3 regions of the Halomonas sp. OfavH-34-E genome follow, and region 2 is predicted to be linked to each of the others. Evidence: predicted binding sites of a transcription regulator. Region 2 holds the regulator's gene; each other region holds the start of a gene.
What was found. The regulator FliA, encoded in region 2, starts transcription of late flagellar genes. The targets are predictions, from matches to a motif close to CTAAAGTTNNNNNNNNNNCNGCCGATA.

Region 1 (7,819 bases), on a different contig from region 2:
CCTCGACCACGGGCTTTCGCGCCCAGCTTCACGCCATGCGCGCGGTGCCGGTCGAGGGCGAGGCGCGTCTCGACACCCGGGTGTCCACCGCCGCCTCGACCCCGGGAGCGGACTTTTCCCCCGGAGCCATCACCCGTACCGGTCGCACCCTGGACGTGGCCATCGACGGTGACGGCTTCTTCGCGGTGGAAAGCGACGACGGCAGCGAGGCCTATACCCGTCGCGGCGACCTGCAGGTGGACGGCAACGGCCTGCTGACCTCGGTTGGGCGCCCGGTGATCGGCGAGGGCGGACCGATCCAGGTGCCGCTGGAGGCCGAGCTGTTCCTCGGCGCCGACGGCACCATCAGCGCCATCGGCATGGGCCAGGACCCCGACGCCCTGGCCGAGATCGGCCGGCTCAAGCTGGTCGAGCCGCAGCCCGGCGAGCTGACCCGTGGCGGCGACGGTCTGTTTCGCTCCATCGGAGAGAATGGCGAGCCTGCCGCCCTGGCGGCCTCCGACCAGGTACGGGTGGTCAGCGGGGCGCTGGAGGGCAGCAACGTCAATCCGGTGGAGTCCATGGTGGCGATGATCGATGTGGCGCGGCGCTACGAGCTGCAGACCAAGATGATCAGCACCGCCGACGAGAACGCCCAGAAGGCCAACAGCCTGCTGTCGTTGAACGGCTGACCCCTTCAACCGACGGCCAGGGCCGAATTATTGAGCGGTCAGGGGAGCCTCCTGACCGAGGGAGAGAAGAACGATGATCAAGTCGCTGTGGACGGCCAAGACCGGACTCGAATCCCAGCAGGTCCAGCTGGACGTGATTTCCAACAACCTGGCCAACGTCTCGACCAACGGCTTCAAACAGTCCCGGGCGGTGTTCGAGGACCTTCTGTACCAGAACATGCGCCAGCCCGGCGCCCAGAACAACGTCCAGGACCGCCTGCCCTCGGGCATGCAGATCGGTTCCGGCGTGCGTCCGGTGGCCACCGAGCGCCTGCACACCCAGGGTGGGCTCGAGGCCACCGAGAACTCGCGTGATCTGGCGATCAACGGCAAGGGCTTCTTCCAGGTGCTGATGCCCGACGGTACCACCGCCTTCACCCGTGACGGCAGCTTCCAGCTCGACGAGAACGGCCAGATGGTCACCGCCAACGGCTACCCGCTGGAGCCGGCCATCATCATCCCCGACAACGCCCTGTCGGTGGACATCGGCGAGGACGGCGTGGTCTCGGTGACCCAGCCCGGTACCAGCGAGTCCGACGAGGTGGGCCAGATCACCATTTCCACCTTCGTCAACGCCACCGGCCTTCAGTCCATCGGCGGCAACCTGTACCTCGAGACCAGCTCGTCCGGGCCGCGCAACGAACTGATGCCGGGCATGAACGGTGCCGGCCGACTGCTGCAGGGCTATGTGGAGACCTCCAACGTCAACGTGGTGGAGGAGATGGTCAGCATGATCCAGACCCAGCGCGCCTACGAGATCAACTCCAAGGCGGTGCAGACCAGTGATGAGATGCTGGCACGCCTGGCACAACTCTAGGGCTTGTCTGAAAAGTGCCTGCGCTCATCGACCCTTTTCGGATAGCGCCTAGTCACGACTCTGATAATAAATTCTGCGGTGGCACTGGAGACGGCCATGCACCCTGACACGACCTCATCATCTGGCGCGCCACACGGTGGGGCTCATGCTGTTCTGCGCCTGGCGACGCTGACGCTGGCCCTGGTGCTGCTGACGCTTGCCGGCTGCGCCCAGATTCCCCACGCCTCGGTGGTGGGCGAGCAGGAGCAGATCGAGATCCCCGATCGGCCGCTGCCGGTGGCCAATGGTTCGATCTTCCAGAAGGCCCGGGGCTACCAGCCGCTGTTCGAGGATCGTCGTCCGCGCAGCGTCGGCGACATCCTGACCATCGTGCTGGACGAAGAGGTCAGCGCCAGCAAGAACTCCCGCTCCAACGCCGACCGTGACGGCGGCTCCAGCCTGACCTTCTCCCAGGTGCCGGAAGGCCTGGAGGAACTGATGGACTACGGCTTCGAGATCGACGGCGATACAGATTTCGAGGGCGGCGGTGGCTCCGAGGCCAATAACTCCTTTACCGGCACCATTACCGTCTCGGTGATCGAGGTGATGAACAACGGCAACCTCAGGGTGCGCGGCGAGAAGCAGATCGCGATCAACCAGGGCACCGAGTTCATCCGCTTCGGCGGGGTGGTCAATCCGCGTTTCATCACCACCCAGAACACCGTGCCGTCCACGGCGGTGGCCGATGCGCGCATCGAGTACGTGGGCAACGGCTACATCAACGAGGCGCAGCACATGGGCTGGATGCAGCGGTTCTTCCTGAACGTTTCCCCCTTCTAGGCCGAGCATGATGAGAAACCCTGTCTCCCGTCGCCCCACCCTGACCCTCGGCAGCCTGATGCTGGTGTTGCTGATCGCGCTGTCGGCCTTCTCCCACCTGGCTCGCGCCGAGAAGGTCCGCGACCTGGCCAGCTTCGCCGGGGTGCGCGACAACCAGCTGGTGGGCTACGGCCTGGTGGTGGGCCTGGACGGCTCCGGTGACCAGACCATGCAGGCGCCGTTCACCGGCCAGAGCCTCAACAACATGCTGTCCCAGCTCGGCATCACCGTGCCGCCGGGCACCAACATGCAGTTGCGCAACGTGGCGGCGGTGATGGTCACCGCGGACCTTCCTCCGTTCGCCCAGCCCGGCCAGCGCCTCGACGTGGTGGTGTCTTCCATCGGTAATGCCCGCAGCCTGCGCGGCGGTACCCTGTTGATGACGCCATTGAAGGGCGCCGATGGCGACGTCTACGCCCTGGCCCAGGGCAACCTGTTGATCAACGGCGCCGGCGCCGAGTCCGCCGGCTCCAGCGTGCAGATCAGCCACCAGGCGGCCGGGCGCATCGCCGGTGGCGCCATGGTCGAGCAGACGGTGCCGCTGGCGCTGGGCAGCCGTGACGGCGTGCTGGAACTGCAGCTCAACCAGGCCGACTTCGGTACCGCCGAGCGCGTGGTCCGTGCGATCAACGACACCTTCGACTACCCGGTGGCCTCGGCCAGAAACGGCGGGGTCATCGCCCTGAACGGGCCGACCAACGCCAACTCCCGGGTCAACTTCATGGCCCGTGTCGAGAACGTCGACGTCACCCCGATGCCGGCCCGGGCCAAGGTGGTGCTGAATTCGCGCACCGGCTCCATCGTGCTCAACGGCAGCGTGACGCTAAAGCGCGCCGCCGTGGCTCACGGCAACCTGTCCATCGTCATCGACACCGCCTTCGGCGTCAGCCAGCCGGCGCCCTTCAGCCGTGGCGGCGAGACCACGGTGGTACCGGACTCCGATATCACCATCGACGAGGGTCAGGGCACCCTGCAGGTGGTCGAAGGCGCCAATCTGCTCGACGTGGTGGACGCCCTCAACGCCCTCGGCGCGACCCCCAACGACCTGATGTCGATCCTCGAGGCGCTCAAGGCCGCGGGATCGCTCAGAGCCGAGCTGGAGATCATCTGATGGCTATCTCTGATCTTTCATCTGGGCCCATGACAGGGCTGGCTTCGGGGCCCACAACAGGGCTGGCTTCGGGGCCCACAACAGGCCTCTCGGGTTCTGCCCTGTCCGGCGCCAGCCGGGCCACCGGCAGCGTCGGCCAGGCCGGCTTCGCGCTGGACATGCAGGGGCTGGCGCGACTCAAGACCAGCGCCCGCCAGCAGGACCCGGCGGCGGCGGCGGAGGCGGCGCGCCAGTTCGAGGCGATGTTCATCAACATGATGATGAAGAGCATGCGCGACGCCGTGCCGTCTTCTGGCCTGACCGACTCGAAGCAGACCCAGTTCTACCAGACGCTGCTCGACCAGCAGTGGTCCCAGACCATGGCCAGCCGCGGCATCGGCCTGGCCGACCAGCTCATGGCCCAGCTACGTGGCCCCGAGGCCAGCCAGGCCAAGGATGTCGAGGCATTGATCGCGGGGATTCCCCGTGGCACGCCGCGTCCGCTGTCCAACGCCCTGAGAGCGGACGCGCCGGCAGACAGCGAGGTCGAGGCGCCGACCAACTTCCTCGACGAGCTGGGCGCCGTCAGCCAGGGCATGACCACCGCCCAGGCCGAAGAGCGCATCAGCGGACGCGAGGCCCGCGACACCCCGGCCCACGTCCAGGCCTTCCTCGACAAGCTGGCCGCCCCGGCCCAGGCCGCCAGCCGCGCCTCCGGCGTGCCGGCGGAATTGATCCTGGCCCAGGCGGCGCTGGAGACCGGCTGGGGCCGCCACGAGATCGCCACCGCCGACGGCAACAACAGTCACAACCTGTTCGGCATCAAGGCCGGCAGCAGTTGGGACGGCCCCACCACCCGTATTACCACCCATGAGGTGGAAGACGGCCAACGCCAGCGTATTCGCGATGACTTCCGGGTCTACGGCTCCTTCGAGGAAGCCTTCACCGACTACGCCAGGCTGATCAGCAACAACGCCCGCTACGCCGAGGTCACCACCGCGCCGGACGCCGAGGCCGCGGCCCACGCGCTGCAGCGGGGCGGCTACGCCACCGACCCGGCCTACGCCGCCAAGCTGATCGCGGTGATGCACACCTTCGGCCCGATCGATGACGGCGCAGGCGCCACCCGCGTGGCGGCCGGCGAGGCTCGACCCGCGAATGTCGGCGCATCGCCTACCGGTGCCGCCGAGAAGGTGGATGCGGGTGCCACCGCGGGTGAGCGTGGCAGCGACTGGCTGGCCAGGGCGGATATAAGCGCCAACCCCACCCAGGTCTTCTAGGGCTTGTCTGAAAAGTGCCTGCGCTCGGTAATACGGCGTTAAAAATCGGATCAAAATGCTCATTTACACCCCGTAAACTGCGCTTTCTCACCGATTTTTGCCTTGTCTAACCTTCGCTCGTCGACTTTTCGGACAGCGCCTAGTCGCTCGGAAAATTAATGGTTTTTGCGGCACCGAGGCTCTCAAGCCAGCGGCCATTCGGCCGATAAACAGGCTATCGGCGAAAGGAATTCCACCATGAGCATGTTCTCCATCGGCTTGAGCGGCCTGAATGCCGCCCAGAACGCCCTGACCACCACCAGCAACAACATCAGCAACGTCTATACACCGGGCTACAACCGCGAGATCACGGTGCTGGGCGAGGGCAGCGGCGGGACCCAGGGCGTCCAGGTCAACGACATCGAGCGTCAGTTCAACCAGTACGTGGCCGACCAGCTCAATGGTGCGGTGAGCTCTAGCTCGGCGCTGGACGCCTACCAGACCCAGATCAACCAGATCGACAGCCTGCTGGCCGATCAGGACGCCGGTCTGGCACCGCTGATGCAGAACTTCTTCTCGTCGCTGGAAGACCTGGCCTCGGCCCCCTCGGACCCTGCCGCCCGCCAGGGCGTGCTGGGCGCGGCGGACACCCTGAGCGCCCAGTTCCGCGCCTTCGACAGCTACCTGCAGGATATGCAGGACGGCATCAACAGCCAGATCCGTGACGAGATCACCCAGATCAACAACCAGAGCGAGCAGTTGGCCTCGCTCAACCGCGAGATTTCCCTGGCCAAGGCCAAGACCGGCGAGGCCCCCAATGCGCTGCTCAACCAGCGTGACCAGCTGGTCACCGAGATGAGCGAGCGTATCGGGGTGGAGCTGACGGTGCAGGACGGTTCTTCCTATCGGGTCAGCCTGCCCGGCGGACAGCCGCTGGTGGCCGGCACCGAGTCCTACCAGTTGAAGGCGGTGGCCTCGGCCAATGATCCCCAGCGGGTGGTGGTGGGCTACCAGGACCCCGGCGGCGGCCTGCAGCGACTCGACGAGGACAGCCTCCAGGGCGGCTCGCTCGGTGGGCTGATCCAGTTCCGTTCCGAGACCCTGGATCGCACCCAGAACCAGATCGGCCAGCTGGCGGTGTCCATGGCGGTCGCCTTCAATACCCAGCACGCCGAGGGCTACGATCTGGATGGCAAGAGCGGTGGCGACATGTTCGACATCGGCAAACCGCGGGTCTTTGCCAACGACGCCAACAGCGGCGGCGCCACGGTCACCGCGAGCTTCAACATCGACAAGATCGAAGACCTCGAGGCGGCCGACTACGAGGTCAAGGTCAGCGACGCTTCGGCCTCGCCGCCGACCTTCGAGGTCACCCGCAAGGACACCGGCGAGGCGGTGGACGCGAGCTTCGACGCCACCGAGAACACCCTGACCTTTGGCGGCGTGACGCTCGGCATCGATGACCCCAGCGCCCTGGCCGACGGCGATCGCTTCGAGGTGCAGCCGGTGCGCCGCGCCGCGGGTGGCTTCGACACCGCCATCAGTGATCCCGACAAGATCGCCGCCGCCGGGGAAACCGGCGCCAGCGGCGACAACGAGAACGCCCTGGCCCTGCAGGGGCTGCAGGACAAGATGAGCGTGGGCGGCAGCGCCACCCTGAGCCAGGCCTACGCCTCGCTGGTCGGAGACGTGGGTAACCGTACCAACGTGGTGCAGGTCAATCTGGCGGCCCAGCAGGGGCTGACCGAGCAGTTGAGCGCGGTGAAGCTGTCCGAGTCCGGGGTCAACCTGGACGAGGAAGCGGCCAACCTGATCCGCTATCAGCAGTACTACCAGGCCAACGCCAAGGTCATCGACACCGCCACCTCGGTGGTCGACACCATCCTCGGACTGCGCGGCTAAGGAGAGCAGAGCATGCGTATCAGCACCGTCACCATGTACGACCAGAGCGTCAGCTCGCTCAACCGTCAGCAGTCCGAGTTTCTTCACCTGAGTCAGCAGCTCGCCAGCGGCAAGCGGGTGGTCAATCCCTCCGATGACCCCCAGGCGGCGTCCCGGGCGGTGGCGGTCAGCCAGGCCCAGGCGGTGACCCAGCAGTACACCGACGCCCGGGTCAGCGCGCGCAACGCCCTGTCCCAGGAAGAAAGCGTGCTCAACAGCGCAAGCGACGCCCTGGCCAGCGCCAAGGCGCTGGTGATCCAGGCCTCCAACGACACCTTGAGCGATGCCGACCGGCAGTCCATCGCCAGTGAACTGCGCGGCGTCTACGAGACGCTGATCGGTCAGGCCAACGCCACCGACGGCAACGGTCGCTACCTGTTCGGTGGCTACGCCGATGGCGCCGAGCCCTTCACCGACAGCGGCAACGGCATCGAGTACGTGGGCGGTGACAAGGTGCGCGAGCAGCAGGTGGACGCCTCGCGACTTATGTCGGTGGGGGATACCGGCGCCGACATCTTCACCAGCGTGCCCAGCGGCGCGGGCTACGTGGCCGAGCAGGGTGACAACAGCGGCAGTGTGACCTTTGCCGGCCCCGATGTGGTCGACAACAGCGACGCCGGCTACGGCAAGCGTTACCAGGTGGAGTTCGGTGGTACCGACGACGCTCCCACCTACAGCGTCAAGGTCGAACAAGACGATGGCTCCTGGGTCAGCGCCGGAGCGGCCCTGGAAGATCAGCCCTACGACCCTGAAGGCACCAGCGTCGAGGTGGGTGGCCTGCGCCTGGAGCTTGAAGGCGCGCCTGCGACCGGCGACAGCGTGACCTTCGGCCCCGCCGACACCATGAACACCAACGTCTTCACCACCTTCGAGAAGGTGCTGGCGGTGCTGGAAGCCCCCGCCGACACCCCCGCAAAGCAGGCGACGCTGCATAACACCCTGAACGGCGCCATGCGCGAGCTGGACGCCAGTCTCGACAACGTGTTGACCAAGCGGGCCTCGGTCGGCGCGCGGCTCAACGAGCTCGACGTCATCGACTCGGTGAGCGGCAACCGCGAGCTCAACTACGCCCAGACCATGTCGGATCTGGTCGATCTGGACTACAACCAGGCAATCTCCGAGTACAGCATGCGTCAGGTGGGCA
Region 2 (7,819 bases):
CTCCCATGCTGGCTACCCTTGCCCGTTGGCACGATGGCCTCACGCGATTCGGCTTCTACCTCGGCGGTGCCACCCTGTGTGGCATCGTCGTGTGTTTCTGGATCGAAGTGGTGGCCCGCTACTTCTTCAACGCCCCGACCCTGTGGTCGAGCTCCATCGTCGCCTACTGCCTGTGCCTGTCGGCCAGCCTGGCCATGCCGGAACTCGCCCGTACCCGTGGGCATATCGCCATCAGCGTGCTGCAGGACAGCCTGCCCGCCGCCCGTCGACAGGGCTTCGAGCGCTTCACCTCGCTGCTGACCGCGGCGGTGTGCGCGCTGGCGGCCTGGATGCTGATCAGCGAGAGCCTTCGCCAGTTGGCCAGCGGCACCACCACCGCCATGGGGCTCGATATCCCCAAGGTGTGGGTGTCGAGCTTTATCGGCTACGGCTTTTCCAACACCGCGCTGCACTTTCTGCGGCGCGCGCTGCTGCCCGCCACCGTCGAGTGGCCCAGCGACAGTCCACGGCAGGAGGCGTAGACGATGGAGTGGTATGTCACCCTGGGCCTGGCCGTCGCCCTGCTGATGGGGCTGTTCGCCCTCGGCGTGCCGGTGTTTGTGGCCTTTCTGGCGATCAACGTGGCCGGCACCTTCTGGCTGATGGGCAGCGCCGGCTTCGGCCTGTTTGCCAACAGCGTCTATGACACCGTCACCTCGGAGACGCTGACCACCATCGCGCTGTTCGTGCTGATGGGCGAGCTGCTGTTCCGATCGGGCTCCATCGACGTCATCTTCGATTCCCTCGACACCTTGATGGGGCGCATCAAGGGCCGCCTGTACTTCTTCGTGGTAGCCCTGTCGACGCTGTTCGGCGCACTGTCCGGCTCGGCCCTGGCGGTGACCGCCATGCTCAGCCGTTCGGCGCTGCCGACGATGCAGCAGCGTGGCTACGACGACCGTCTGTCGATCGGCCTGATCCTCGGCGGTGCCGGCCTTGCACCGATCATCCCGCCGAGCCTTCTGGTGATCATCATCGGCTCCATGGTCGACGTCTCCATCGCTCGCCTTTTGATCGCCGGTATCATTCCGGGCATGCTCCTGGCCGGGTTGTTCGTGACCTACGTGGTGGTGCGCATGATGCTGGACCCGTCGCGGGCACCGGCGGTGGACGACTCGGGCGGCGGCAACTGGCGCCAGCGCGGTCGGGCGCTGGCCAACATGGCGCCGTTCTCGATCATCATCTTCTCGGTGCTGGGGCTGATGATGCTGGGGGTGGCGACGCCGTCTGAGTCCGCCGCCACCGGCGTGCTCGGGGCCATTCTGGTGGCCTTCTACTACCGCAAGTTCAGCCTCAAGATGGCCGGCCAGGCGCTGCTGTCGTCGCTGTCGATCAGCGCCATGATCATCACCATCCTGGCCTGCTCCAAGCTGTTCAGTCAGCTTCTGTCCTTTACCGGGGCCACCTCCGGGCTGGTGGCCGCCGCCACCGCCATGGATCTGGACACCGGCCTGATGCTGCTGCTGTTGATGCTGATCCCGCTTATCGCCTGCATGTTCATCGACCAGATCGCCTTCATGATGGTGGTCATTCCGATCTACGCCCCGCTGCTCAAGGCCTACGGGTTCGACCCGGTGTGGTTCTGGACGCTGTTTCTGATCAACCTGGCGGTGGGCAGTCTGACCCCGCCGTTCGGCTACAACCTGTTCGCGGTCAAGGGCGGGGCACCCTCGGTGTCGATGCCGACCATCTACGCCGCCGCCTGGCCGATCGTGCTGTGCTTCCTGTTCGGCATGCTGATGCTGTACTGGGTGCCGGGACTGATCACCTGGCTGCCGAGCCTGATATAAGGAAAAACGCTGTGTACACCATCGCTGACCTGCCCGCCCCGCTGGACCCCGCCCGCCATCAGCGCCTGCTCGAGTGCGAGACCGCCACCATCGGCCACTTCCGCGAAGAGGGCTTCATCGACCCCGAGATCCGCTGCCAGCTCGACGAGGTGCGGGTGGCCGGGGTCGCCGTGACCCTGTCGCTGCCGCCGGGAGACGGCACCCTGCTCAACCACGCCATGCGCCTTCTGCGTCCCGGCGATGTGCTGGTGATCGATCGCCAGGGCGATCGTCGTCACGCCTGCTGGGGCGGGGTGCTGACCGAGGTCGGCTCGCACCTGGGACTGGCCGGGGTGATCATCGACGGCACCGCCACCGACCTTGCGACCCTGCGCGCAAAGCGCTTCCCGGTGTGGAGCCGCGGCGTCTCGTCGCTGACCACCAAGCTCGCCGACCAGGGCGGCGCCATGAACCTGCCGGTCAGCGTCGGTGGGGTGGTGGTATCCGCCGGCGACGTGGTGCTGGCCGACGAGAATGGCGTGGTGGTGCTGCCGCCCTCCGAGGTCGACGCGGTGATCGACCACACCCTGGAACTGCAGCGCCAGGAAGAACGCATCCTTGAGCGACTGGCCCAGGGCGAGTGCCTTCCGGACATCAGCGGAGCAAGTTCAATGGTCGAAAACCGGCTGACGCCGTCGAACTAACGACGCTGACGCCGTCGGCAAGCTGTCTTCCGCTGACATTCGGGTCGCGCAAGTGCCATGGTCGAACATCGACTGACACCATCGAACTGACATTGGTCTCTCCTGCACGACCAACAGACCAAAAAAAACCGCCCCGAAGGGCGGCAGGCTAGTCACGACCTTCCTGGTCGTGGACACCGCGGCCAGGAAAGCCAGACGGTGTCTTCAGGGAACACGGCTTTGTCGTGGTCGAGGGCTCGACCTTACTGACGAATCAGGTAGTCGAAGGCGCCGAGGGCGGCGGTGGCACCTGCCCCCACGGCGATGACGATCTGCTTGTAGGGCACGGTGGTGACGTCGCCGGCGGCGAAGATGCCGGGGACCGAGGTCATGCCATGGGCGTCGGTGATGATCTCGCCGCGCTCGGAGAGCTCGATCGGCGAGTCCTTGAGCCATTCGGTGTTGGGCACCAGGCCGATCTGCACGAACACACCTTCCAGCTCGACCTGCTTGAGCTCGCCGCTGGCGCGCTCTTCATAGCTCAGGCCGGTGACGCGGTTGCCGTCGCCGTTGATCTCGGTGGTGCGGGCACCGGAGATGATCTCGACGTTGGGCAGACTGCGCAGCTTCTTCTGCAGCACGGCGTCGGCACGCAGCTCGTCCATGAACTCGAACAGGGTCACGTGGGCGACGATGCCGGCCAGGTCGATGGCCGCCTCGACGCCGGAGTTGCCGCCGCCGATGACCGCGACGCGCTTGCCCTTGAACAGCGGGCCGTCGCAGTGCGGGCAGTAGGCCACGCCGCGGTTGCGGTACTCGGCCTCGCCGGGCACGTTCATCTCGCGCCAGCGGGCGCCGGTGGCCAGGATCAGCGTCTTGGCGCGCAGGCTGGCGCCGGAGGCGAAGCGCACCTCGTGCTCGCCGCCCGGCTCGCTTGACGGCACCAGAGCTTCTGCACGCTGCAGGTTCATGATGTCGACGTCGTACTGCTTGACGTGCTCTTCAAGCGCGGTGGCAAGCTTGGGCCCTTCGGTCTCCTGCACCGAGATGAAGTTCTCGATGGCCATGGTGTCGAGCACCTGGCCGCCGAAGCGCTCGGCGGCGACGCCGGTGCGGATACCCTTGCGCGCGGCATAGATGGAGGCGGCTGCTCCGGCGGGACCGCCGCCGATGGTCAGCACCTCGAAGGACTCCTTGGCGCTGATCTTCTCGGCTTCACGCTTTTCGGCGCCGGTGTCGACCTTGGCCAGGATCTGCTCGAGGGTCATGCGGCCCTGGTCGAAGGGCTCGCCGTTGAGGTAGACACTCGGCACCGACATGATCTCGCGGGCCTCGACCTCATCCTGGAACAGGGCGCCGTCGATGGCGTCGTGGGAGATCCGCGGGTTGAGAATGGCCATCAGGTTCAGCGCCTGGACCACGTCCGGGCAGTTCTGGCAGGACAGCGAGAAGTAGGTCTCGAAGTGCATGTCCGCGTCCAGCGCCTGGATCTGTTCGATCACCTCGGCGCTGGCCTTGGGCGGATGCCCGCCGACCTGCAGAAGTGCCAGCACCAGCGAGGTGAACTCGTGGCCCATGGGGATGCCGGCGAACACCACCCCGGTGGGGGCGCCATCACGATAAAGGGCGAACGACGGCGTGCGTGGGTCCGTGCCTTCGGTGGACAGGCTGATGTGGTCGCTGAGCGCGGCGATGTCGCTGAGCAGGCCGTGGAGTTCCCTGGACTTGTCGCCGTCATCGAGGGTGGCGACAAGCTCGAAGGGGCGGGTGACACGTTCGAGATAGGCTTTCAGCTGTTGCTTGAGAGAGTCGTCCAACATGACAGCGGCAATCCTGATAAAAATCGGAAAATGGTAGTCTGCGGCGGGAGCGTAGTGCCGGTATCGGCGAACTGGCCGATCATTGGGCCGCAGAATCCCCACCGGGCCGAAGGGCCCGATCTCGCATAAGCGACTGGTAGGACGACCGAGACGAACGACCCGGTGGGGAAAAGGGTGTCACCTCAGGGGTGACGGGCGCCTCTGGCGAGGCGCCGTGACTGCGACAAGGGACACTAAGGCTGAGTCAGCCAGCCTTGGCGCAGTCACATCTTGCTCAAGACACTTTCGGTCAAGTGTCAGATCTGGCGGACAAGTGTCAGATCTTGCGGACAAGGCTTAGATCTTGCCGACGAGGTCCAGGGACGGCGCCAGGGTCTCTTCGCCTTCCTTCCACTTGGCCGGGCACACCTCGTTGGGGTGGGCGGCGACGTACTGGGCAGCCTTGACCTTGCGCAGCAGCTCTTCGGCGTTGCGGCCGATGTTGCCGGCGTTGATCTCGACGATCTGGATCTTGCCCTCGGGGTCGATGACGAAGGTGCCACGCTCGGCCAGGCCGTCTTCCTCGATCAGTACCTCGAAGTTGCGCGAGATGGTCAGGGTCGGGTCGGCGATCATCGGGAACTGCAGCTTGCCGATGGTCTCGGAGCTGTCGTGCCAGGCCTTGTGGGTGAAGTGGGTGTCGGTGGAGACGCTGTAGATCTCGACGCCCAGCTTCTTGAATTCTTCGTAGTTGTCCGCCAGGTCACCAAGCTCGGTCGGGCAGACGAAGGTGAAGTCGGCCGGGTAGAAGAAGACGATGCTCCACTGGCCTTTCATGTCGTCGCTTGAGACGTCGACGAACTCGCCGTTGTGGTAAGCGGTGGCCTTGAACGGCTTGACTTCGGTGTTGATCAGGGACATTCCCGTCTCCTTTGAGCGATGGGTGTATTGTCTGAAGACAGGGCTCACCTTACGCAGAAACGAGCAATTGGATAAATTGAATGGTCCGATAATCCTGATAAGAGATGGCTATGGGGTGGCTGTTCCCTTTAGTCGGCCGCTCTTTCTAACCTTCCGTTTTTCCAGTGGTTTTCTTCTTTCGCTTTCTTCTTTTGTTTTCTTCGCTGAGTTGTCGAAGCGGCTCAGTGCTCGCTTAATCGCGCGCGCAGTCGGCTCACCGCCTGGCTATGGATCTGACACACCCGGGACTCGCTGACCCCCAGCACGGCGCCGATCTCCTTGAGGTTGAGCTCCTCCTGGTAGTAGAGCGCCATCAGCAGTTTTTCCCGCTCGGGCAGCTCGGCGATGGCGGCGACCAGCGCCTCGCGGCGTTCGCCGTCGAGCAGTTCGGCCAGCGGCGCCATGCTGATCTGGTCGCTGAAGCGATGCTCGTTGCCTTCGGCGAGCAATTCCTCGAAGGGCATCAGCTGGCCATTGTTGACGTCGCTCAACAGGCGTCGGTAGCTGACCAGGTCCATGTCCAGCGCCTCGGCGATCTCGTGTTCCTCCGGGGGGCGGCCGAGGCGCTGCTGCAGCTCGCGGGTGGCCTCGTCCAGTGCCCGGGCCTGGCGGCGTACGCTGCGCGGCAGCCAGTCGCGGCTGCGCAGTTCGTCGAGCATGGCGCCGCGCACCCGCTGGCTGGCGAAGGTCGTGAACTGGGCGCCCTGGCTTGCATCGAAGCGCCCCAGCGCCTCCAGCAGGCCGACGATGCCGGCCTGGATCAGGTCATCCAGGTCGACCCCGGCGGGCAGCTTGACCTGCAGCGCCAGGGCCTGGCGACGCACCATGGGGAGGTAGGCTTCGAGCTGGGACTGATGCTCCATTCTGCCTTGTGCGGTGTACATGGCACTTTCCTCTGGGACAGCCTCAACGGTGGTTGACGATCACGCTCATGCCGTCGACAACGAGCGGCGACTCACCATCCAGGAGACGAAAACGAAAGACGAAGGGGCCGGCAGCGTCGAGGCCGGCGAAGTGTTCGGTGCTGCCGTGGGCGGCCTTCAGGCGCAGGCAGCGCTGTCCATGGCACAGGCGACCCTGCAGGCGGGCGCCAGGCGCTGTGCGATAGCGCCACACCACCCGCTCGATCACGCCCTCGACGCTGGCGGAGGGCGGCGTCAGCGGTCGCGACGACTGGTCGAGCTGGCTCGAGGCGACGGTCATGCGCGGGGCGTTGGCGGTCCAGGCACCGGGGAAGCCCTGGGCGCCGCTGGCGATCAGCCACAGCGCCAGCAGGGAGAGTGCCGCCAGGCGTCTCGGCGCACACTGGGTTCTCCGGGCAAGGATCAAGGCTGGGAGCATGGTCACATCCCCCCGACCTGATGGGTGACGCGCAGCATGCGGTCGTCGGGGATCTCGGCCTGGGACATCACCACCAGATGGCGCAGACGGCGGCGCAGGAAGCGTGCCAGCACCGGGCGCAGGCTCGGGGTGACCACCAGCACTGGCGGCTCGCCGGTGGCCTCGTGGCGGCCCAGCGCCGCCTCGGTCTGGTCCATCAGGGTCTGGGCCAGACCCGGCTCCAGGGCGCCGTTGCCGTTCATGGCCTGGTGCAGCACCTGTTCGAGCTGGGGCTCGAGGCCGATGACGTTGAGCGATTCCTGGCCGGCGAACCACTGCTGGGTGATGGCGCGGCCGAGCGCGATGCGCACCAGGGCAGTCAGCTCGCTGGGGTCCTGCTGATGGGGCGCGTGCTCGGCCAGGGTATCGAGGATGGTGCGTAGATCACGGATCGACACGTCCTCGTCCAGCAACTGCTGCAGTACCCGGGTGAAGGCGGTCAGCGACAGCGCCTTGGGCACCACCTCCTCGACCAGCGACTTCTGCTCTGTGCTGAGCTTGTCGAGCAGCTTCTGCACCTCCTGGCGCCCCAGCATCTCGGAGGCGTGGCGGTGCAGCAGGTGGTTCAGGTGGGTGGCGACCACGGTGCTGGCGTCGACCACGGTGTAGCCGTAGACCTGGGCGCGTTCGCGCTGGCTGGCGTCGATCCACACCGCCGGCAGGCCGAAGGCCGGGTCCTGGGTCGGGGTGCCGTCCAGCTCGCCGGACACCTGGCCGGGGTCGATGGCCAGCCAGCGCCCGGGCCAGGCCTCGGCGCGGCCGATCTCGGCGCCCTTCAGGGTGACCCGGTAGGTGGAGGCCTCCAGCTCCAGGTTGTCGCGGATATGCACCACCGGTGGCAGGAAGCCGACCTCCTGGGCGAACTTCTTGCGCACGCTCTTGATCCGACCAAGCAGCTCCCCCTGTTGGCGCGCGTCGACCAGCGGAATCAGCCGGTGGCCGACCTCCAGGCCCAGGGTATCGACCAGCTGGACGTCGTCCCAGCTCGCCTCCGGGGCTTCCGGGGGGGGCGCCGGGGCGGTGCTTTCCTGCTCTTCGACCAGGCGCTTCTCGGACTGGCGGGTCAGCCACCAGGCCAGGGTCGCAAGCAGCACGGTAAACAGCAGGAACACCAGGTTGGGCATGCCCGGCACCAGGCCCAGCAGGCCCATCACCCCGGCCGCCAGGATCAGCACCTTGGGATTGACGA
Region 3 (7,819 bases), on a different contig from region 2:
TTGAGGTGATGACGGACACGTATCGTCCTCCAGATTCATCAGATGTATTAAAGTGCTGCCGAAGTTTTCGATAGAATGGCGGGATTCGATCACCCCTTCCGAGCCGGAGCCCCTGCCATGACGCCGCCGCCCCCGTCCGACAGCGACCAACGCCGCCCCTCCCAGTACGAGGTGGTGGTGCAAGGCATCCAGGAGATGATCGTCTCCGGTGAAATCGCTTCCGGCGACCGCCTGCCTGTCGAGTCGATCCTCGCCACCCGCTTCGCTGTCTCGCGCAGCTCGCTGCGTGAAGGGGTCAGGGCGCTGGTCGCCATGGGCATCCTCGAGACCCGCCAGGGCTCCGGCACCACCGTCACCTCGCTGGACCCGGGGCTGCTGCTGAAGCCCCTGGAGTTCTGGGCGGGCATCCAGGCCGGGACCTCGTCCCGCGACCTGCACAATGTGCGCCAGGCGCTGGAGGTGGAGGCCGCGGCGGTGGCGGCGCTGCGCCGAACCGACGAGGACATCGAGCGCCTGAAGGCCGTACTGGCCGAGGCCGAGCCCGCCATCCAGGCGCTGGACCACGAAGGCGCCATGGCCGCCGACCTGGAGTTCCACCTCAGCCTGGCGAGGATTTCCCGTAACCCCGTGCTGGTCGCCCTGCTCGAGGCACTGTCGCGGCCGACCCTGCGGATGCGGCTGTGGCAATCGATCCACCTCGGCGGTCGTATCGCCATCACCCACCAGGAGCACCTGGCCATCCTCAATGCCGTCGTCGCCGGCGACCCCAGGGGCGCCCATGCCGCCATGCAGACTCACCTCGCTCAGGTCGCCGTGGTGCTGCGGGACACCCCCGATTCGCGTTAAGGCGCTGCCAGTTCAAGAGACGCCAGCTCAGGCCAGATCACCCTCGTTGCTGGTCTCGGGCCGCGGATGACGCTGCACATAGATACCGAAGGCCACGATCACCGCGAAGCACACGGCCACCACCAGGTAGCTGGTCTGGGCCGAGGTGATATCGATCAGCCAGCCCTGGGCCAGCGGCACCAGGGCGCCACCGACGATCGCCATCACCAGGCCGGCGGCGCCGTACTTGGTGTCCTGCCCCAGCCCTTCCAGCGAGATGCCGTAGATGGTGGGGAACAGCAGCGAGATACAGGCGCTCAGCAGCACCAGGGCCACCGCCCCGATCAGGTTGCCGCTGAACACCGCCACCAGCGACAGCGCGACGCCGAGCACGCACATCCCGGTCATCAGCTTGCGCGGGTCCACCCGACCCATGACCCCGACCATGACGAAGCGCGACACCAGGAAGACCAGCAAGGAGGCCTGCAGCCAGTAGCCGGCCTCTTCACTGCCGACGCCCAGCGCCTCGGTCACGTAGTGGATGGTGAAGGTCCAGGTGCAGGTCTGGGCGGCCACGTTGAAGAACTGCGCCACCACCCCGAAGGCGTAGCGACGGTTACGCACCAGCCGCCCGAGACGACTCCCCGACAGCGCCACCGTCTCGCTCTTGCGGTCCGCCATCAGCGCCTCGTGGCGCGGCACCCGCACCATGGCGATGGCGATCGCGATCACCACATAGACCAGCGCCAGGGTGATGTAGGGGCCCATCACCGCCTGCAATTCCGCCGACTGCATCTCGGTCAGCGCCTCCTGGGTCAGCGAGGCGCGCTGCTCGGCGGTGGCCGGATTGACGTGGGGCAGGATAAACACCGCGGCCAGCAACACCCCCAGGTTCGACCCCACCGGGTTGAAGGACTGGGCGAAATTCAGCCGCCGAGTGGCGTTCTCGCGCGGGCCCATCGCCATCACGTAGGGGTTGGCCGAGGTTTCGAGGATCGACAGCCCGGCCGCCAGGGTGAACAGCGCCACCAGGAACATCGAGTAGGTCATCATCTGGGAGGCCGGCATGAACAGAAGCCCCCCGGTGGCCGCCAGCAGGAGGCCGATCAGCACGCCACCCTTGTAGCCCAGGCGCGAATTGATCCAGGCCGCCGGGATCGCCAGGGCAAAATAGGCGCCGTAGTAGGCGAACTGCACCAGCGACGCCTGCAGCGCGCTCATCGAGAACACCGAGCCGAACACCGACACCAGGGGGTCGGTCAGATTGCCGGCGAGACCCCAGGCGGCAAAGCAGGTGACGATCAGCACAAAGGGCAAGGTCATGCCCCTGTGCAGAAAAGAGGACTTTTCCGGCGCCGACTGTTGCTCAGCCGCCGCGGTAGAGGATGCATCCACAAGTGACTCCTTGAATGTATTTGTATGCGGTTATCGAGACAATTGATCAGATGAATTTAGCTAGTGAGGGAGAAGCTAGTTGAGGAGCCACGTGAATACAAGGAATGAGAGATAAGACAAACGTCTTAGTGGATGCGGAAGAGATTATTGCAATCAACTGTTTTTGTTGATTTTTTGTCGCTACAATGTGGAGTATAAAAAGTTCAAGACAGAAGCAGCACCAGGGGTGCCAGGCGAATGGCTTAGGCGTCGCCCACTGACCTTTGCGAAAGATAGATACGATGAATAGCTCAGCCCGGCTGGCTATTGTTATGGGGGGAGAAGGAGGAGAGAAAGGGGAGAGGCGAGAGGGGAGTGGGGAGAAAGGAAAGAGAAAAGACAGGAGCGTGAGAAGACAGGGCCTGAGAAGAGAGAGCGAGATGAAGAGAGGCGAAAAGAGGAAGTGAGCGTGCAGAAGGAAGACAGAGGATAGACAAAGGGTTGAGAGATGGAAGAGAAGCAGGGATGCGGAGGCGTCACGCTGGGACGGGAAAAGGCTCGAGGAGCGCAGGCACTTTTCAGGCAAGTCGCAATGCCAGCTCCGCCTGCCCCACCAAGGCCTGCCGATGGATTTCGAGCAGATGGCGGCAGTCCTCGCCCATGGCGTCCTGCATACCCGTCGCCTCAAAGCGCTCGATTAACTCACTCGCCCAGGCCACCACCTCCTGATATCGGGCAAGCGCGTCCAACAGGGCCTCGTCGGAGACAGCCTCCACGGCGCCTTCGACCAGGACACCATCGACCAGGACATCCTGCGAAACGCTTAACGAGTTGAGGCTATTCATCCGTAACTCCTGGGGCCAAGACAGCTGTTGATGGGGGGGCCTGTGACCGAGACTGCCGTGACCGGGCCTGCCGTTGCCGAGATAGCCGCAACAAGGTTGGCCGGGCCTATAAATGCCGACAGGCGCCAGAGGCGCCTGTCGGGGTTGGGCCGCAAAGGCGCGACCCGCGAAGGAGCACGTCAGCCGAGGGCTGACAACCCTCCTAGCCTTAGCCCAGCAGAGACAGCACGGACTGCGGCACCTGGTTGGCCTGGGCCAGCACGGAGGTACCGGCCTGCTGCAGGATCTGGGCGCGGGTCATATTGGCCACTTCTGTTGCATAGTCAGCGTCTTCGATACGCGAACGAGCGGCAGACAGGTTGGTCTCGGTGGTGCTAAGGTTGGTGATAGCAGAGTCGAAACGGTTCTGTATGGCACCTAGGTCGGAACGAAGAGCATCAACTTTGCTAAGTGCATCGTCGAGAGTCTCCATCGGATCTAGGGTTTTCCCATTTAATTCGTTGGTCACAGCTGCGCCAAGCGTCACAGATACGTCACCGCTCGCAGAAGCAGTACCTGTAGACGTAACGTTATAGTAGCTTACAGTCCCGTCTCCAGCTTCTACTCGCGCGAACTTGTCTGTACCATCAGTTAACAGAGAGATATCTTGGTTTCCGATAGTAAGCCCAGAAGTCCCCGCATTGAAGGAAAATGATGTACCTTTATCGCCAGCAGCAGAAGCCAGGTCACCAGTAACTTCATTGCCAAGGGTGATAGTTAGGTTATCGCTCGCATCCACAGAAGTTGAAATTTCGAAAACCTTACCATCAGCGCTGTTTGCAACGCCAATGGCGTAATTCTTGCCATCGTACTGGCGAATTTGGAAGTCATTCTCGGTTAAGTCTGCACCGAGTGAGTCTGTAATTGTACGCGTGCCACCAGTTGCTGTTGAGTCAATGTTTACATCTGTAAGAGGATCTGAGGCGTTAGCCTGCATGTCAGCCTTAGTGAAGCTAACGGCAGCCGAGGAAAATTGACCATCGCCTGCGGAAAGTTCTGATAGCGTTGATGTAATATCAAAGTTATCCAGGCTAAGCGTATTCTGATTGATAGTTTCTAGATCAATAGATATGGCTTCACCATCATTAGCTCCCACTTGAATGGAAATCGGTGAAATCCCTTCGGACAGTACCTTTACGCCATTGAAATCTGTCTCTTCCGAAATTCGGTTAATTTCATTAAGACGCTGGCCGATTTCGTTCTGGATAGATTCAAGGTCAGAATCAGAATTGGTTCCGTTCTGGGCTTGAACGCTCAGCTCACGGATACGCTGCAGGTTGTCATTAACCTGGTTCAGCGCGCCTTCAGCGGTCTGGGCGACAGAGATACCGTCATTGGCGTTACGCTGTGCAGTAGCCAGACCGGTGATACTGGAAGACATGCGGTTGGCGATGGCCTGGCCGGCGGCGTCGTCCTTGGCGCTGTTGATGCGCAGGCCGGAGGACAGGCGCTCCATGGAGGTGGTCAGGGCGCTCTTGGACGCGTTGAGGTTCTGCTGACCAATCATGGAAGTGATATTGGTATTGATCACGGACATGGTGTCATCCTTCCTTAAAGAGTTGGGCTCCATTGGCGGACCGTCTTGGCCTGCCGCAACGGCGCCGTTGGCCGTTACCCTCTTTATCGGTGGCTCGCCGAAAAGCTTTAGCCCTAGCCCGCAAATTTCTTTGGAAGGCTCTTACCAGGGCTCTTGCCTGGGCTCTTCCTGGACTCTTGCCAGGGCTCTGGCTTGACCGCCTGCTGGGCCACCAGCGGCTGCTTTTCACCGGGTCTGCGCCGGTTCTTTACCAGGGCTGCGCCCACTTTTCATCAGGTCTGCATCAGGCCTGCGCCTGCACGTACCGGGTATTCACACGCTCTTTACCGGCTCTTTACCCGCCTTCCATCGGGTCTGTGATTGTTCTGCATGCTTTCCCGTGCCTTCTTTGTGCCTATTCGCTGACGCATCTTCTCTACGGTTGTCCCCCTCGCGCCCTTACTGGACGCTGACTCTGGTGGTGGATGCTGACATCAGGGGCTAGCACTCGTGGGTGATTGAGGTATGTTGAAGACTGTTTTGGTGCCATTTCGAGCAAACGCGTCCAGGGATACCGGACCGATCGTCCAAAGGCGCCTTTGCCTCGGGCGGTAGACGCACCACGGTGGCCGCTATCAACGCTGTCGCCTGCCATGCTGTGAGGATGGCGAGTCTTCGTCATAGCGTCGGAAGGACAAGGAAATGAGCGCCCGGAAGCAGGGTCGCCAAGGGGGTCGTGGGTAGGATGCCGTTTAGACTGCGCGATGTGGCGGAAGATGCCTGGCTGCTGATGGCCTCCAGCGGACTGCTGATGGTCGGCGCTGCGGGTCTCGCCGCCTGGTTGATCCACCCGGTGGAACAGCCGCTGCTGGTCCCCGATGTGGCGCTGGCAAGCCTCGCTGGCGGCGGCGGCGTTCTGCTGCAGGTACTGCGCAGACCGCGTGGCCGCAGCGTCTGCGGCCTGATGATGCTGCTGCTGGCGCTGTACGCCATCGTCCATGACCTGGTCGCCAGCGGCCCTGCCGACGTGCAGTCGCTGCTGACCGGCGGTCCGCGCATGACCAGCTGGGCGGGCCTGGCGATGCTGCCGGGCTGCGTGGCCCTGATGATCGGGGTGGAGCATCGCCAGGGCCCCTTCTGGTGGCGGTTGTCGGGGGGGCTGCTGCTGCTGATCGGCGCGATCTTTACCGTCTGGCTGGTGATTCCTGGCCAGGCACCCAAAGTCTGGGAGGTGACCCGCAGTACCTCGCCCATGGCGGTGTGTCTGCTCTACCTGATCGCCGGCCCGGCCTCGCTGGTGGCGGCCTCACGCCCGCCCAACCGCCCGCTGCACCTGCAACGCGCCAGCATCGCGGTGGCCTGTGCCGGGGTACTGCTCAGCAGCCTGGCCTGGCTGTCGCTCAACCATGTGCGCCAGAGCCACGTCCAGCGGGACGCCGCCAATACCCTGACCAACATCGAAGAGCGCACACGCGGTCAGATGGCGCTACACCAGCGCTGGCTCGACCGCCTGGCCAACCGTGCCGGCGAGCAGACGACCGACGCCAATACCCTGGCCGACGTCATCACCTTCTATCTGCGAGACGTACAAAGCCTCGAGAGCCTGGCGCTGTATCGCGGCGACCAGCGGCTATGGCTGCGCTCACGGCGTGCTCAGGACAGCGTCTGCCGCTTGAGCGAGGCACTGCCCAGGCCGGCCCGCGGGGAACTACAGCTCGAGTTGCCCGACAACCCGCTGGCGACGTCGGCACGCATGGTCAGGGCCCTGGACGATGACGACCTACGCCTGGTCGCCTGCATCGATCTGCCCGGCACCCTGGCCCCCAGCAACCACAGCGTTGCCGACCGCACCCTGCTGGCCATCACCGACAGCCAGGGTGTCTGGTGGTGCGGTTTCGGCGAAGACACCTGGGAGGTCAAGGACCCGACCCTTCCCAGACTGGCCGAGAACACTCTGGAGCTGGACGGCCGCACCCTGTCCCTGCGTGCACTGCCAGGCCCGGACAGTGACTGGTGGCTGGCGGGTAGCCTGCCGGCGCTGATCACCCTGATCGGGTTGATCATGTCCTACAGCCTGGCCATCAGCCTGTCGTTGATGCGCACCCTGCTGTGGCAGACCCAGAGCCTGGTGGCCGCCCAGGACCAGCTCGAAAGCTACCAGGGCATCCAGTCGATGATCGCCCGAGAGGCGCCACTGAGCGAGACCCTGGAGGCCTGCTGCAGACTGTTCGAGGGCCACCTCCCCAATGCCATCGCCACCGTGTTGACCCTGGACCCCGGCGGCGAGACCCTGAGCCTGACCGCGGGCCACAGCCTGCCATCGGAGATGGCACCGCTGCTCGCCAGAACCCCGGTGGGCGGCACCTTCGGCACCTGGGCCAGCGCCGCCGCGGCGAGGGCCCCCCGGGCCAGCGACGACATCACCGAGGACCCGGCCTGCGCCGGCGTGCACCCGCGCCTGCGCGACGGCGAGTTGATGGCCTGCTGGGCCTATCCGGTCGTCGCCAGCGATGAACGTCTGCTGGGGGTGGTCAGCCTGTTCTTTCGACACATGCCGGCACAGCAGGCCGAGCCCAGCAGGCGTATCGAGCGCTGCCTGGAGCTGGTCGCCCTGGCGGTGGAGCGCGACCAGGACCGCCAGGCGCTGTTCCAGAGCGAGCAGCGCTACCGTTCGCTGTTCACCTACAACCCCGACGCCATCTACTCCCTCGACCACGAAGGCATCTTCGTCGCCGCCAACACCACCTGCTCGACCCTCACCGGGGTCCCCCTGGGTGACATCCTGGGGCGGCACTACGAAGTCTTCGTCAAGGAATCGGATCGCTCCTGGGTGCGCGACGCGGTGCGCAAGACGCTCAAGGGCGAGGTCACCCGCTACACCCTGCCCATCACTACTCCGCTGGGCAGGCGGGTAATGGACATCACCAACCTGCCGATCATCATCGACGGCGACATCAGTGGAACCTTCGGCATCGCCAAGGACGTGACCGAGCGCCACGCCCAGGAGACCCAGCTGCGCATCCTGCAGCGCAGCGTCGAGGCCAGCATCAATGGCATCGTGATCGCCGATGCGCGCTCGCCGGAGCTGCCGATCATCTACGCCAACCCGGCCTTCATGCGCATGACCGGCTATCCGGAGGAAGAAGTGCTGGGGCGCAACTGTCGCTTCCTGCAGGGTGAGGAGAGCGATCCACAGGTGGTGGCACGTATTCGCCGCCAG

Region 1: flgK (flagellar hook-associated protein FlgK) is a predicted target of FliA. The motif match lies at 4,937-4,963, and genes of this name have one in related genera.
Region 3: NH448_RS19730 (FliC/FljB family flagellin) is a predicted target of FliA. The motif match lies at 4,705-4,731, and genes of this name have one in related genera.

Annotation. Positions count from the first base shown of each region.
Region 1 covers NZ_JAMXRY010000057.1:2,590-10,408, reverse strand. Annotated here, with positions in the region: gene flgF (flagellar basal-body rod protein FlgF) at 1-671, shown strand, start outside; gene flgG (flagellar basal-body rod protein FlgG) at 745-1,527, shown strand; gene NH448_RS19625 (flagellar basal body L-ring protein FlgH) at 1,624-2,346, shown strand; gene NH448_RS19620 (flagellar basal body P-ring protein FlgI) at 2,405-3,496, shown strand; gene flgJ (flagellar assembly peptidoglycan hydrolase FlgJ) at 3,655-4,755, shown strand; gene flgK (flagellar hook-associated protein FlgK) at 4,993-6,636, shown strand; gene flgL (flagellar hook-associated protein FlgL) at 6,649-7,819, shown strand, end outside.
Region 2 covers NZ_JAMXRY010000081.1:3,382-11,200, forward strand. Annotated here, with positions in the region: gene NH448_RS22265 (TRAP transporter small permease) at 6-521, shown strand; gene NH448_RS22270 (TRAP transporter large permease subunit) at 525-1,829, shown strand; gene NH448_RS22275 (4-hydroxy-4-methyl-2-oxoglutarate aldolase) at 1,841-2,512, shown strand; gene ahpF (alkyl hydroperoxide reductase subunit F) at 2,755-4,311, opposite strand; gene ahpC (alkyl hydroperoxide reductase subunit C) at 4,648-5,211, opposite strand; gene NH448_RS22290 (RNA polymerase sigma factor FliA) at 5,433-6,134, opposite strand; gene NH448_RS22295 (flagellar protein FlhE) at 6,157-6,591, opposite strand; gene flhA (flagellar biosynthesis protein FlhA) at 6,594-7,819, opposite strand, start outside.
Region 3 covers NZ_JAMXRY010000057.1:22,728-30,546, forward strand. Annotated here, with positions in the region: gene NH448_RS19705 (L-fuconate dehydratase) at 1-19, opposite strand, end outside; gene NH448_RS19710 (FadR/GntR family transcriptional regulator) at 118-846, shown strand; gene fucP (L-fucose:H+ symporter permease) at 874-2,220, opposite strand; gene NH448_RS19720 (hypothetical protein) at 2,502-2,666, shown strand; gene NH448_RS19725 (hypothetical protein) at 2,778-3,044, opposite strand; gene NH448_RS19730 (FliC/FljB family flagellin) at 3,253-4,620, opposite strand; gene NH448_RS23570 (EAL domain-containing protein) at 5,345-7,819, shown strand, end outside.